DNA from 3 places in the Paraclostridium dentum genome. Region 2 is predicted to be linked to each of the others. Evidence: predicted binding sites of a transcription regulator. Region 2 holds the regulator's gene; each other region holds the start of a gene.
The links. The regulator HrcA, encoded in region 2, represses chaperone genes, less so after heat shock. The targets are predictions, from matches to a motif close to TTAGCACTCNNNNNNNNNGAGTGCTAA.
Positions count from the first base shown of each region.

Region 1 (4,501 bases), 910 kb from region 2:
TACTAATTTAGAAGATTTCAATAAGATATGGAAATCTTACTTTGATTTAGAAACAGATTATGCAAAAATAAAAAATGAACTAAAAAGTATGGATGAGTATTTAGAAAAGGCAACAGAATTTGGATGGGGAATAAGAATTCTACGTCAAGATCCATGGGAGATGTTAATTTCATTTATAATATCATCTAATAATAGAATTCCTATGATTCAAAAAGCTATATCTAATTTATCAAGGGAGTATGGCACTTATATTGGAAAGTTTAATGGAGTAGACTATTACGATTTTCCAACACCAGAGCAATTAAGTAAAGCGAGTATAGCTGATATAAGAGCTTGTTCTACAGGGTTTAGAGATAAATATATAAAGGCAACTACAGAAAGAGTTATAAGTGAAAATGAAGATGTATATAACTATGAGAATTTAGGAACAGAAGATTGCAGAAAAAAACTTATGGAATTTAATGGAGTAGGTCCAAAAGTTTGCGATTGTATAGCGTTATTCGGTATGCAAAAGTATGATACATTCCCTGTTGATGTATGGGTAAAAAGAGTTATGCAAGAATTTTATGTAGAAGATGATATGAGTTTGCCTAAAATAAGAAAGTATGCGATAGATAAATTTGAAGATTTATCAGGATTTGCACAACAATATCTATTCTATTATGCTAGAGAGTTGGGAATAGGAAGATAAAAATAAGGAGGATATATGAGTGCTTTAGACATACTAGTTTTAAGTTATGTAGGAATATCTTATCTAGCTAGTATTGTGGTTGCTATAAATATAATACTCGAAAATCGAGATCCAGCTAAGACTATGGCATGGTTACTAATATTTATGGTACTTCCTGGGATTGGGCTAGTTATATATGGGGTGCTAGGCCGAAATATAAGAAAAAGAAAAATATTTAAAACTCAGAAACTAGCCACAGATATAAAAGAAAATAATTTATTTCAAAATTTGAGGTCAATAGAAGAGTTAGTAGATCTTGAACAAGAAGCTATAAAAAATAAAGAGTTATCAAAATTAGATGATTCTGAAGGATTAAAAAAGAAAGTTATAAGTTTGCTTTTAAACACAGGAAAGTTCCCATTTACAGCTAATAATAAAGTAGAAATATTTATTGATGGGAATGAAAAGTTTGAAAGACTAATAAAAGATATAGAAGAAGCTAAAGAACATATCCATTTAGAGTACTTCATAATAAAAGATAGTGAAATTGGAAGAAAGATTAAGGATTTGTTGATAAAAAAAGCTCGAGAAGGTCTGAGTATAAAAATTTTATATGATGATGTAGGATGTTGGAGGTTTTGGTTTCATAGAAAATTCTTTAAAGAGATGAAAAAAGAGGGCATAGAAATAGTTCCTTTTTTACCTGCAAAGTTCCCTCTAATGGGAGGGAAAATTAACTATAGAAATCATAGAAAGATTGTTATAATCGATGGATGCATAGGATATACAGGTGGTATAAATATAGGCGATGAGTATATGGGTAAAAACAAAAAGTTTGGATATTGGCGTGATACTCATATAAGAATTGAAGGAAGTTCTGTTTATATGTTACAAATGGTATTTTTAATAGACTGGTATTATACAACTCAAAAGTCAGTCTTTGATGAAAAATATTTCCCTAAACTAGATTACAAAGGAAATAGCATGATACAGGTAGTAGCAACAGGTCCTGATAGTGACTGGGAAGCTATACACTATGCATATTTTTCAGCTATTTGTAATGCTAAAGAAAGAGTTTATATAGAAACTCCATACTTTATACCAGATGAAAGTTTATTAAGAGCATTAAAGAGTGCAGCATTAAGAGGCGTTGATGTAAGAATTATATTCCCTGGTATAGCTGATCATAAAATAGTACATCAAGCATCATATTCATATTTTGATGATATTTTAAGGTCTGGGGGAAAAGTTTACTTATATAAAAAAGGATTTATACACGCTAAAGTAGTAATTATAGATGATAAGATTGCATCAACAGGTTCTGCAAATATGGACTTAAGAAGTTTTATGCTAAACTTTGAAATTAATGCATTTATGTATGATGAACAAATAGTAAAAAAAATAACTGAAGACTTCTATGAGGATTTAAAAAATAGTAAAGAAATACACCTTAAAGATTTTGAAAAAAGACCTTTAATAAAAAAATGGGTTGAATCAGTAGCAAGATTATTTTCACCAATTTTATAAGTTTATAATATGCGAGGAGGTTTGTCGATAACAGTAAAATTTCCTCGCATAAAAATTGCATAAAATTAATTAAGGGTATTGAAAAATAAGCAAATATAATATATTATAAAGTTGTTAGCACTCTAAGTAATAGAGTGATAAAATACATAGATTTCATTAGGAGGGATAATTATGAAAATAAGACCATTAGCTGACAGAGTAGTAATAAAGAAAGTAGAAGCAGAAGAAAAAACTGCAAGTGGTATAGTTTTACCTGGAACAGCTAAAGAACAACCTCAGATAGCAGAGGTTGTAGAAGTTGGACCTGGTGGAATAGTAGATGGTAAAGAAATTAAAATGGAATTAAATATTGGAGATAAAGTTATATATTCTAAATATGCAGGAACAGAAATTAAGTTAGAAGGACAAGAATATACTATATTAAAACAAAGTGAAATATTAGCGGTAGTTGAATAAGTATAAAGGGAGGATTATGAGATATGGCTAAAGAAATAAAATTCGCACAAGATTCAAGAACAGCTTTAGAAGCTGGTGTAAACAAATTAGCAGATACAGTTAAGGTAACATTAGGTCCAAAAGGAAGAAATGTTATATTAGATAAAAAATTTGGGGCTCCACTTATAACAAATGATGGAGTTACTATAGCAAAAGAAATAGAATTAGAAGATAGATTTGAAAATATGGGAGCTCAATTAGTTAAAGAAGTTGCAACTAAAACTAATGATGTAGCAGGAGATGGAACTACAACTGCTACAGTTTTAGCTCAAGCTATAATAAGAGAAGGGTTAAAAAATGTAACTGCTGGATCTAACCCAGTACTTTTAAGAAAAGGAATTCAAAAAGCTGTAGAAGTAGCTGTTGAAGAATTAAAGAAACAATCAAGAACTATAGAAACTAAAGAATCTATATCTCAAGTTGCTTCTATATCTGCAGGAGATGAAGAAGTAGGTAACTTAATAGCAGAAGCTATGGAGATAGTAGGTAAAGATGGAGTTATAACAGTTGAAGAGTCTAAAACTATGCATACAGAGTTAGATGCAGTTGAAGGTATGCAATTTGATAGAGGATTTGTTTCAGCATATATGGTAACAGATGTTGATAAAATGGAAGCTGTTTTAAATGATCCATATATATTAATAACAGATAGAAAAATAAATAATATACAAGATATATTACCTGTACTTGAGCAAATAGTACAACAAGGTAAAAAATTATTAATAATAGCTGAAGATGTAGAAGGGGAAGCTTTATCTACATTAGTAATAAACAAATTAAAAGGTGTATTTGATGTTGTTGCAGTTAAGGCTCCTGGATTTGGAGATAGAAGAAAGGCTATGTTAGAAGATATAGCTATACTTACTGGAGGAACTGTTATATCTGAAGAATTAGGATATGACTTAAAAGATGCTGATATATCTATGTTAGGTAGAGCTGGATCTGTGAAAATAACTAAAGATAACACTACAATAGTAGATGGATCTGGAGATAAAAAAGCTATAGAAGACAGAGTAAGTCAAATCAAACATCAAGTAGATCAAACTACTTCTGATTTTGATAAAGAAAAATTAATGGAAAGATTAGCTAAACTTGCAGGTGGTGTTGCTGTAATAAAAGTTGGAGCAGCTACAGAAGTTGAGCTTAAAGAAAGAAAATTAAGAATAGAAGATGCATTAAATGCTACAAGAGCAGCTGTTGAAGAAGGTATAGTTGCAGGTGGTGGTACTGCATTAGTTAGTGTAATACCAGTTGTAGATAAGTTAATAGAAGAACTTGAAGGAGAACTTCAAGTAGGAGCTAAGATAATAAGAAGAGCTTTAGAGGAGCCATTAAGACAAATAGCAATTAATGCTGGTCTTGAAGGAGCTGTTATAATACAAAAAGTTGTAAATGAAGATCCTGAAATAGGATTTGATGCATTAAATGAAAAATACGTGAATATGGTTGAAGTTGGAATAGTTGACCCAACTAAGGTTACTAGAACTGCGTTACAAAATGCAGCATCTATAGCAGGTGTATTCTTAACTACAGAAGCAGCTGTTGCAGATCTTCCTGAAAGTGATCCAGTACCAGGAATGGGTGGGGGAATGCCTCCAATGATGTAGGTTAGTAAAGCTTGGACATACTTGGCTTCGTGTTGATGATATTGCTTCATGCACTAAAGACCTGAAGAACGCGGTCTTTAACGTTTATTTAGCAAATATCATCAACACTTCGCTTTTAGAAAAGTTCAACACTTTACTGAGGTGTGAGAAAAATTAAGGGTAGTTGCTTCATGCACTAAAGACCTGGAGAACTCGGTCTTTA
Region 1 covers NZ_CP183813.1:2,876,838-2,881,338, reverse strand. Annotated here, with positions in the region: gene ACN6I1_RS13420 (DNA-3-methyladenine glycosylase family protein) at 1-691, shown strand, start outside; gene cls (cardiolipin synthase) at 707-2,197, shown strand; gene ACN6I1_RS13410 (co-chaperone GroES) at 2,369-2,653, shown strand; gene groL (chaperonin GroEL) at 2,677-4,299, shown strand.
Region 1: a site for HrcA is predicted at 2,312-2,338, ahead of ACN6I1_RS13410 (co-chaperone GroES). Genes of this name have one in related genera too.

Region 2 (4,501 bases):
TGTTTTGGTCCTTCAGCTGTAGCTGTTATGAAAGGTAAGTTTATATTTGTACTCATTGTTGAAGATAATTCTTTTTTAGCTTTCTCAGCAGCTTCTTTTAATCTTTGAAGAGCCATTTTATCATTTCTTAAATCTACACCTTCAGATTTTTTGAATTCTTCAGCTAAGTAATCTATTATAACTTGGTCAAAGTCATCTCCACCTAATCTGTTGTTACCAGCAGTAGCTAAAACTTCAAAAGTTCCATCTCCTATTTCTAGTACAGATACGTCAAATGTTCCTCCACCTAAGTCAAATACTAATATTTTCTTTTCTTGATCTAATTTATCCATACCGTAAGCAAGTGCAGCTGCAGTTGGCTCATTTATTATTCTCTTAACATCAAGTCCTGCTATTCTACCTGCATCTTTAGTTGCTTGTCTTTGAGCATCTGTAAAGTATGCTGGAACTGTTATAACAGCTTCAGTTACAGGTTGCCCTAAGTAGCTTTCAGCATCTGATTTTAATTTTTGTAATGTTATAGCTGATATTTCTTGTGGACTATAATCTTTTCCATCTATATTAACTTTGTAATCAGTTCCCATGTGAGTTTTTATAGATATTATTGTTCTATCTGCATTAGTAACTGCTTGTCTTTTAGCAGGCTCTCCTACTATTCTTTCTCCATCTTTTGTAAATGCAACTACTGATGGTGTAGTTCTCATTCCTTCGCTATTTGCTATTATTTGAGGTTCTCCACCTTCTAATACTGCAACACAAGAGTTTGTTGTTCCTAAGTCAATTCCTATTATTTTTCCCATTTTAATATCCTCCTTAAAAATTTATATGTTAATTGATATTAATTCAATTTTATTTTTTTATTCTATGTTAGCAAGATACTTTAACCATTGATGGTCTTAGCACCTTTGTACTTAATTTATACCCTTTTTGTAAAACCATAACCACTTGGTTTGCTGGTGTTCCATCTACTGATTCTTGCATAACTGCTAAGTGTAGGTTTGGATCAAATTCTTGACCTTCAGCTTCTATTTCTTCTAGTCCGAATTTTTCAAATGTAGCTTTTAATTGTTTTTGCACCATATCTATGCCTTTATACATGTTATCTTCTTTATCTGTACAAGCATCCATAGCTCTTTCCATGTTATCCATAACAGGTATTAATTCATTTAATATTTTCTCATTAGCAAATACACCCATAGTTTCTTTCTCTTGTTGAGTTCTTCTTCTATAGTTTGCGTACTCTGCTTGAAGTCTTTGAAGAGTATCTGTAAGTTCTTCTATCTTGCTATCTTTCTCATCAGCTTCATCTACTTCTTTAGCTTCAGTAGCCTCTTCTATAGCTTCTTCGATAACTTCTTCTACTTCCTCTGATGCATTATCTTTTATATCTTCTTGTAATTCTTCTTGTATATTGTTTTCCAAAACTTACACCCCTAACTATTTTTTGTTTAGTAGTAGTCCCATGTAATTTAATATAGAGTATACTTTTGAATAATCCATCCTTGTTGGACCTATCAAGCTTATTTTACCTACTACATTTTTATCTATATTGTAAGTTGCAGTTATAATACTACAATCTTGAGCTACCTCACATTCATTATCGCTTCCGATAATTATATTTAGGTTTTCTTTTTGTATTCCTTTAGATTTAAGCATACTAGATATATTATCTTTCTCTTCCAGCATATTTAGAAATGTTTTAGCTCTAACAACATCACTAAATTCTGGGAAATTGAATATATTAGTTGCCCCGCTTAAAGATATTGCTGTATTGCTTTCTTCAAAATCGAAGTTTAGAGCATCAATAAGCTTATCAATAAATAAAGAGTTTTCTGTTATTTCATATTTTATATAATTTAGAAAATCTTCATCAATTTCAGTTATATTTTTTCCTGAAAGCTTCTTAGTAAGATTATCAGAAATTAAATTAAGTTTAGATTGATCAATCTGTATATTGGTTGATATAATAGTATTTTTTATTTGCCCTTTTTCTGTAACTATTATTAAAACCATACTTTTTTCATCTAATCCAACCAATTGAACATGTTTTATAACTTGAATATTTGATGTATTTTTAGTAACAGCTATAGTTGTATAATTAGTTAACCTAGATATCAACTTAGATGTTTCATGTATCAAATCTTTCATATAATTCATGTTTTGGTTTATTGACTCTTCTATTAAATGTTTTTCAATATCATTTAATTCACATGTACTCATTAAAGAGTCAACATATAACTTATATCCTTTTTCTGAAGGAATTCTCCCTGAGGAGGTATGAGGTTGAATCAAATATCCTAATTCTTCTAGGTCAGCCATTTCATTTCTTATAGTGGCTGCACTAACTCCTAACTCATACTTTTTAGAAAGAGTTCTAGACCCTACAGCTTCTGCAGTTTCTATATAATCTTTAACAATAGCTTTAAGGATATTTAGTTTTCTTTCATTTAATTCCATATAATCCAAAGCCTCCTCTTTTGTTAGCACTCATTTAGTTGGAGTGCTAAAAGATTATATATATTTTATATCACTTTAAATTTGCTTTGTCAACACTTTTTGATTAATTTAAAAATTCTATGAACACACTATTAGAAATTTCTCTTCCTTTTTGAGTTAGAGAAATGTTTTTTCCGTCAAATCTAACAAGCTCTCTTTTTATAAGCTTATCCATGACTTCTTGATATATATCATAAAAATCTGTATCAAATCTTTCTTTAAATACATCTATATTTATCCCTTCATTCATTCTAAGTCCCATAAATATAAATTCCTCTATCTTATCTTTTTTTGTTAATTCTATTTCTTCACTAACAGGCCTTATATTTTGCGTAATACACTTATTGTATTCACATATGTCTTCTATATTTGAATATCTAGTATCCCCTATAAATCCTGACGCTCCTGGCCCTAACCCTAAATAGTTGTCACACTTCCAATATATAATATTATGTTTACATTCTAAATCTTCTTTTGAATAATTAGATATTTCATACTGGTTATATCCATGTCTTTTTAAAATATCTATTGTATAGTTATACATATTTATATCTGTATCTTCATCTAGTAATTCAAATTCCTTATTTTGATACATATCATATAACTTCGTTCCCTCTTCCAATATAAGTGAATACGCAGATATGTGTGACGGATTTAACTTTATAATTTTATCCAATGTATCTTTCCATTCTTGAGTTTTTTGGTTTGGAAGCGCATACATTAAATCTATATTTATATTTTTAAATCCTATATCTAATGCATCGTAATAGTTTTTCTCAAATTCTTCATATGTATGTATTCTTCCTATAGATTTTAAATGATAATTTTGAGTAGCTTGAAGTCCTATACTCAATCTATTTATACCCATTTTTTTCATAGCTTCAAGCTTTTCTCTATTTATTGTTCCTGGATTACATTCAATAGTTATTTCTGCGTCTTTTTTTATATTAAAATTCTCATTTATATGATTAACAAGTTCTTTCAGTTCATCTACAGTTAAAATACTTGGAGTTCCTCCTCCAAAGAATACTGTATCAAAACACTTGTCCTTAAATTCACCTTTATAAAATTTCATTTCTCTTTCTATATTTATTAGATATTCTTTCTTTTGATTACTATTAATTTTATACGAGTTAAAATCACAGTAATAACATTTTTGCGCGCAAAACGGCACATGTATATATAGTCCTAACATAATTACTCCTTAATATTTAAATATAATTATATATATTATACCTCAAAACATAACTATTCTAATCTTATTAATCTAAAATTCAAATAAAATATTACTTTATTGAACTTCTATATAAACCACGTAATAATTTTCTTAAGCACAAAAAAGAGATAGTAAAATTACTATCTCTTTTTTATCTATTTTTAAATAATTAATTAATTATTTTTTTGTTTTTTTGACATTACTGAATAAACTGGTAACCCTATAGCCGTAACTATTAATCCACCAGCAGCTACTAAAGTATTATTCATTAATTGGTTAACTATAACGAATAATCCACCAGCTATTGCTATTAATGGTATTATTGGGTATAAAGGCACTCTGTATGGTCTTTCTAAGTTTGGTTGATCTTTTCTTAACTTCATTACTCCTATGAAAGTTAATACATAGAATACCCATATTATGAATATTGTTAAATCTGTTAATAAGTTGAATTGTCCTGATAATGCATATAAACAAGCAAGTATTGCCATTAAGAATATTGCATTTGCTGGAACTCCACCTTTATTTAACTTACATAATGCTTTACTTCCTGGTAATGTACCTTCACAAGCTAATGCGTAAGATACTCTAGGTCCAGTTAATAAGTATCCATTTAATCCACCGAATACAGATATTAATATACCAACTGTTACTATTTTACCACCCATTGGTCCAAATATTCTTTCTGCAACTAATGATGCTGGGGCACTTACTGTTGCCATTTCACTAGCTGGTACAACCCATAAGTAAGCTAAGTTTATAACTACATAAACAGCCATAACTATTGAT
Region 2 covers NZ_CP183813.1:579,807-584,307, reverse strand. Annotated here, with positions in the region: gene dnaK (molecular chaperone DnaK) at 1-800, opposite strand, end outside; gene grpE (nucleotide exchange factor GrpE) at 868-1,422, opposite strand; gene hrcA (heat-inducible transcriptional repressor HrcA) at 1,438-2,457, opposite strand; gene hemW (radical SAM family heme chaperone HemW) at 2,561-3,691, opposite strand; gene ACN6I1_RS02545 (APC family permease) at 3,886-4,501, opposite strand, start outside.

Region 3 (4,501 bases), 790 kb from region 2:
ATATCATCAACTCTATTTAAGAATTCTGGCTTAAATCTTCTCTTCATTTCGTTCATAACTAATTCTTTAGCTTCATCATTAATATCTTCTCCAGCTTCTAATAAATATGAGCTACCTATATTTGAAGTCATTATTATGATAGTATTTTTAAAATCTACTGTTTTGCCTTTATTGTCAGTAAGTCTTCCATCATCTAATATTTGAAGGAATAAGTTAAATACATCTTCATGTGCTTTCTCTATCTCATCAAATAATAATACAGAATATGGATTTCTTCTTACAGCTTCTGTTAATTGTCCACCTTCCTCATATCCTACATATCCTGGAGGAGGCCCTATAAGTCTTGATACTGCATGTTTTTCCATGTATTCTGACATATCAATTCTTATAATATTGTCTTCACTATCAAATAGGTTATTAGCTAGAGTTTTAGCAAGCTCTGTTTTACCTACCCCCGTAGGTCCTAAGAATATAAATGAACCTATTGGCTTATTCTCATCTTTAAGTCCTGCACGAGCACGTATTACCGCATTACTTACAGCAGTTACAGCTTCGTCTTGTCCAATTACTCTTTTGTGTAGTTCATCTTCTAACTTTAATAGTTTTTCTCTTTCTCCCTCTACAAGTTTAGTAACTGGTATCCCTGTCCACTTAGCAACTATTTGAGAAATTTCATTTTCTGTTACTTCTTCTTTTAATAAAGCATTTTCATAGCTTTCTTGCATTTTTTCTTCATGTGCCTTTATTTGTTCTTCTAATTTAGGTATTACTCCATATTTTAGTTCTGCTGCTTTGTTAAAGTCATACTCTCTCTCATACTTTTCAACATTTCCTTTAGCTTCATCAAGCTGTGCTTTTAAATTTCTTATTTCTAATATTTGACTTTTCTCTTTTTCATACTTAGCAGTCATTTCGTCGTTTTTAGATTTTAATTCAGCTAACTCTTTTCCTAGTTTTTCAAGTCTTTCTTTACTTTTCTCATCATTTTCTTTTAGCAATGCTTCTCTTTCTGTTTCTAATGTTAATAACTTTCTTCTCACTGTATCAAGCTCTGTTGGAAGAGAATCTATCTCACTTCTAATCATAGCTCCAGCTTCGTCTATTAAATCTATAGCTTTATCTGGTAAAAATCTATCTTGTATATATCTATCAGATAATTTTGCAGCTGCAACTATAGCATTATCATGTATTCTTATTCCATGATGAATTTCAAATCTTTCTTTAAGTCCACGAAGTATTGAAATTGTATCATTAACACTAGGTTCTTCAGCCATAACTGGTTGGAAACGTCTTTCAAGAGCCTTGTCTTTTTCAATATATTGTCTATACTCATCAAAAGTAGTTGCTCCTATACAGTTTAGTTCTCCACGAGCTAACATAGGTTTTATTAAGTTTCCTGCATCCATTGCTCCATCAGTTTTTCCAGCTCCAACTATTGTGTGTATCTCATCTATAAATAAAATTATCTTACCTTCTGCACCTTGAACCTCTTTAAGAACTGCTTTTAATCTTTCTTCAAACTCACCTCTATACTTAGCCCCTGCAATTAAAGATCCCATATCTAATGAGAATATTACTTTATCCTTTAATCCTTCAGGGACATCGCCTCTAACTATTCTTTCAGCTAGTCCTTCTACTATGGCTGTTTTACCAACTCCTGGCTCTCCTATTAATACAGGATTGTTTTTAGTTCTTCTTGATAATATTCTTATAACTCTTCTTATTTCTTCATCTCTTCCTATTACAGGATCTAACTTGTTTTTCTTAGCTAATTCTACTAAGTTTGTAGCATATCTAGCTAATGCTTCATAAGTTCCTTCTGGATCTTGACTTTCTACTCTTTGATTTCCTCTAACTTTTGATAGTACATTTAAAAAATCATTCTTATTTATATTGTATTGCTTTAATATCTTACCTATATTTGTTTTTGATTCAACTTCCATTATTGCAATCATGACATGTTCTACACTTATATATGCATCTTTAAATTCTTTAGATATTTCTTCTGCTTTAATTAAAATTTCATTTATCTTTCTTGTAGCTGTTACTCCTTGTGAATTTATCCCTTCACCATGTATTTGTGGTAATTTATTAAGTTCTGAATTTATACTGTTATTAAATGCATCAACAGACACGTTCATCTTTTCTAGTATATTTGGAATAAGACCATCTTCTTGGTTTACAAGTGCACTTAATAGATGTATTGCATCCACTTGTTGGTTGTGATTTTTTACCGCTATATTAAAAGCTTCATTTAAGCCTTTTTGTACTCTTACTGTCATTTTTTCTATATTCATATACACAATACCTCCGTTATCTATAATATATATTAATTATTTATAAGTAATAATTTCTAATTTTATTTTTATTATCACTCTATAAAGTCGAGTGCTAACAAGTTGTTATTAATATAATATATTTATGATTTAGCTTTGTCAATATATTTTTTTATTTTTATGTTCTTATACAAAACAAAGCTACACCTTAATGAATTAAGGTGTAGCTTTAAATTTATCATTTATTCTATTTTAAATTTTTATTCTATCTACTAAATTTCCTATTGAATCTTTAATTGTTTGATATACATCAGAAGCCCATTTAACAATCATATTATTTTCATTTAATCCAAAACCATCCGAATTTTTTTCAAATATATCAATATTATTTTTAATTTCATTTGGTATTTCTTTAATTTTTTCTATCTCACTTTCTCTGAAATCTTTATCTCCTATAAAATCTTTTGTAAATCCAATTACATCAGAAGTAATATTTTCAACTGTTGAAGCTGCATTTTCTAGTATACTTGATATAGAATATTCTTTATTAGAATCTGATATTTGAAAAAGGTTAAAAGAGCCTAATGACTCACATCCTGTGGCACTGAAAATAACAATTGATAAAGTTAATACTATAGCTAATTTTTTATATATCTTAATATTCATTTAATCATCTCCTTAGTTAATTTATAAATATATTTTAATATTTAAATCTTAAAGTAATCTTTCTTTTATCTTAAATAATTCTTAAAATTTATTTTTCTAAAACTTTAAAACTAAAAAGGGATATGCATTAATACATATCCCTTTTTAAAGCTATAATAAAATCATAATTAATTATCTTTTATTTTCTATTATGTTTGATATAATTCCTTTACATCTTCCGCATCCTGTTCCTGCTTTAGTTACTTCTCCAACTTTTTCAACTGTATCAGCTCCGTTTTTTACTGTTTCTACTATTGTTTCGATTGATACATTCTTACATTTACATGCATTTTTTATAAGAGTTTCTACTTCTTTAAGTTCTTCTTCGTTTTCAATAACTATATCTGATATTTCTTTAAGTTCATCAACAGTTCTAGCTCCTTGTCCTTGAGCTTTTCTTACTTTTAAATATTTTTCCATTTCTAATGCCATATCTATATCTCCTAATCTGTAATTGTTTTCTTTTATATAAAGAAATTATTGTGTTATATATAGATATATCCATTATTAATAGATAATAAACAAAATTCTTGAAATTAAATTTTTTCACTCTTTATTCAATATAAAAAGCACTGATTTGATAGTATTCACTTTCAAAATCAGTGCTTTTTTTAGGAGTAATATTAATTACATCCTATTCCTCTTTTGACTTTTATTAAATATAGTTTGCAATTTAACTTGAACTCTAACCTTTGGACTTTAGACTAAAACTAACTGCACTCTAGTAGACCGAGGTTTTCTAGTAGATTCATTATATTTAATATGATACTTTTTTAAGTACCTAGCCACCATCACTCCCAAAGACACTACCAAAAGGTTAGATATAATCTAGCTTTTGCTTAGTAAGTGTTGGTTTGACAATTAACCTTAATTAACTGTCTGATTATATATTAACCATTCTCATAGATAATATGTATCTTTTAAAAAACTTTTTAATTATTTTTTATAAGTTAAAATTATTATGCAGTTATTATTCTACAAATTAAAAAGCACTGATTTGATAGTATTCACTTTCAAAATCAGTGCTTTTTTTAGGAGTAATATTAATTACATCCTATTCCTCTTTTGACTTTTATTAAATATAGTTTGCAATTTAGCTCGAACTCTAACCTTTGGACTTTAGACTAAAACTAACTGCACTCTAGTAGACCGAGGTTTTCTAGTAGATTCATTATATTTAATATGATACTTTTTTAAGTACCTAGCCACCATCACTCCCAAAGACACTACCAAAAGGTTAGATATAATCTAGCTTTTGCTTAGTAAGTGTTGGTTTGACAATTAACCTTAATTAACTGTCTGATTATATATTAACCATTCTCATAAATAATATGTATTTAATTTAAATTTTTTTATTTTTAATTAATCAATTTTGTCATCAAAGTTCTGATCTAAGTTTACTAAGTTAGGATTTTTATTTATATCTGGTTTGTTTAATCCAGTCGTTCCATCATTATCATTATCTAATTTTGAAAATGCTTCAGTATATTTTTCAAAAGCTTCTAAATCACTCATAATAA
Region 3 covers NZ_CP183813.1:1,366,766-1,371,266, reverse strand. Annotated here, with positions in the region: gene clpB (ATP-dependent chaperone ClpB) at 1-2,297, opposite strand, end outside; gene ACN6I1_RS06105 (hypothetical protein) at 2,529-2,942, opposite strand; gene ACN6I1_RS06100 ((2Fe-2S)-binding protein) at 3,114-3,413, opposite strand; gene ACN6I1_RS06095 (bifunctional 2',3'-cyclic-nucleotide 2'-phosphodiesterase/3'-nucleotidase) at 4,344-4,501, opposite strand, start outside.
Region 3: a site for HrcA is predicted at 2,369-2,395, ahead of clpB (ATP-dependent chaperone ClpB). Genes of this name have one in related genera too.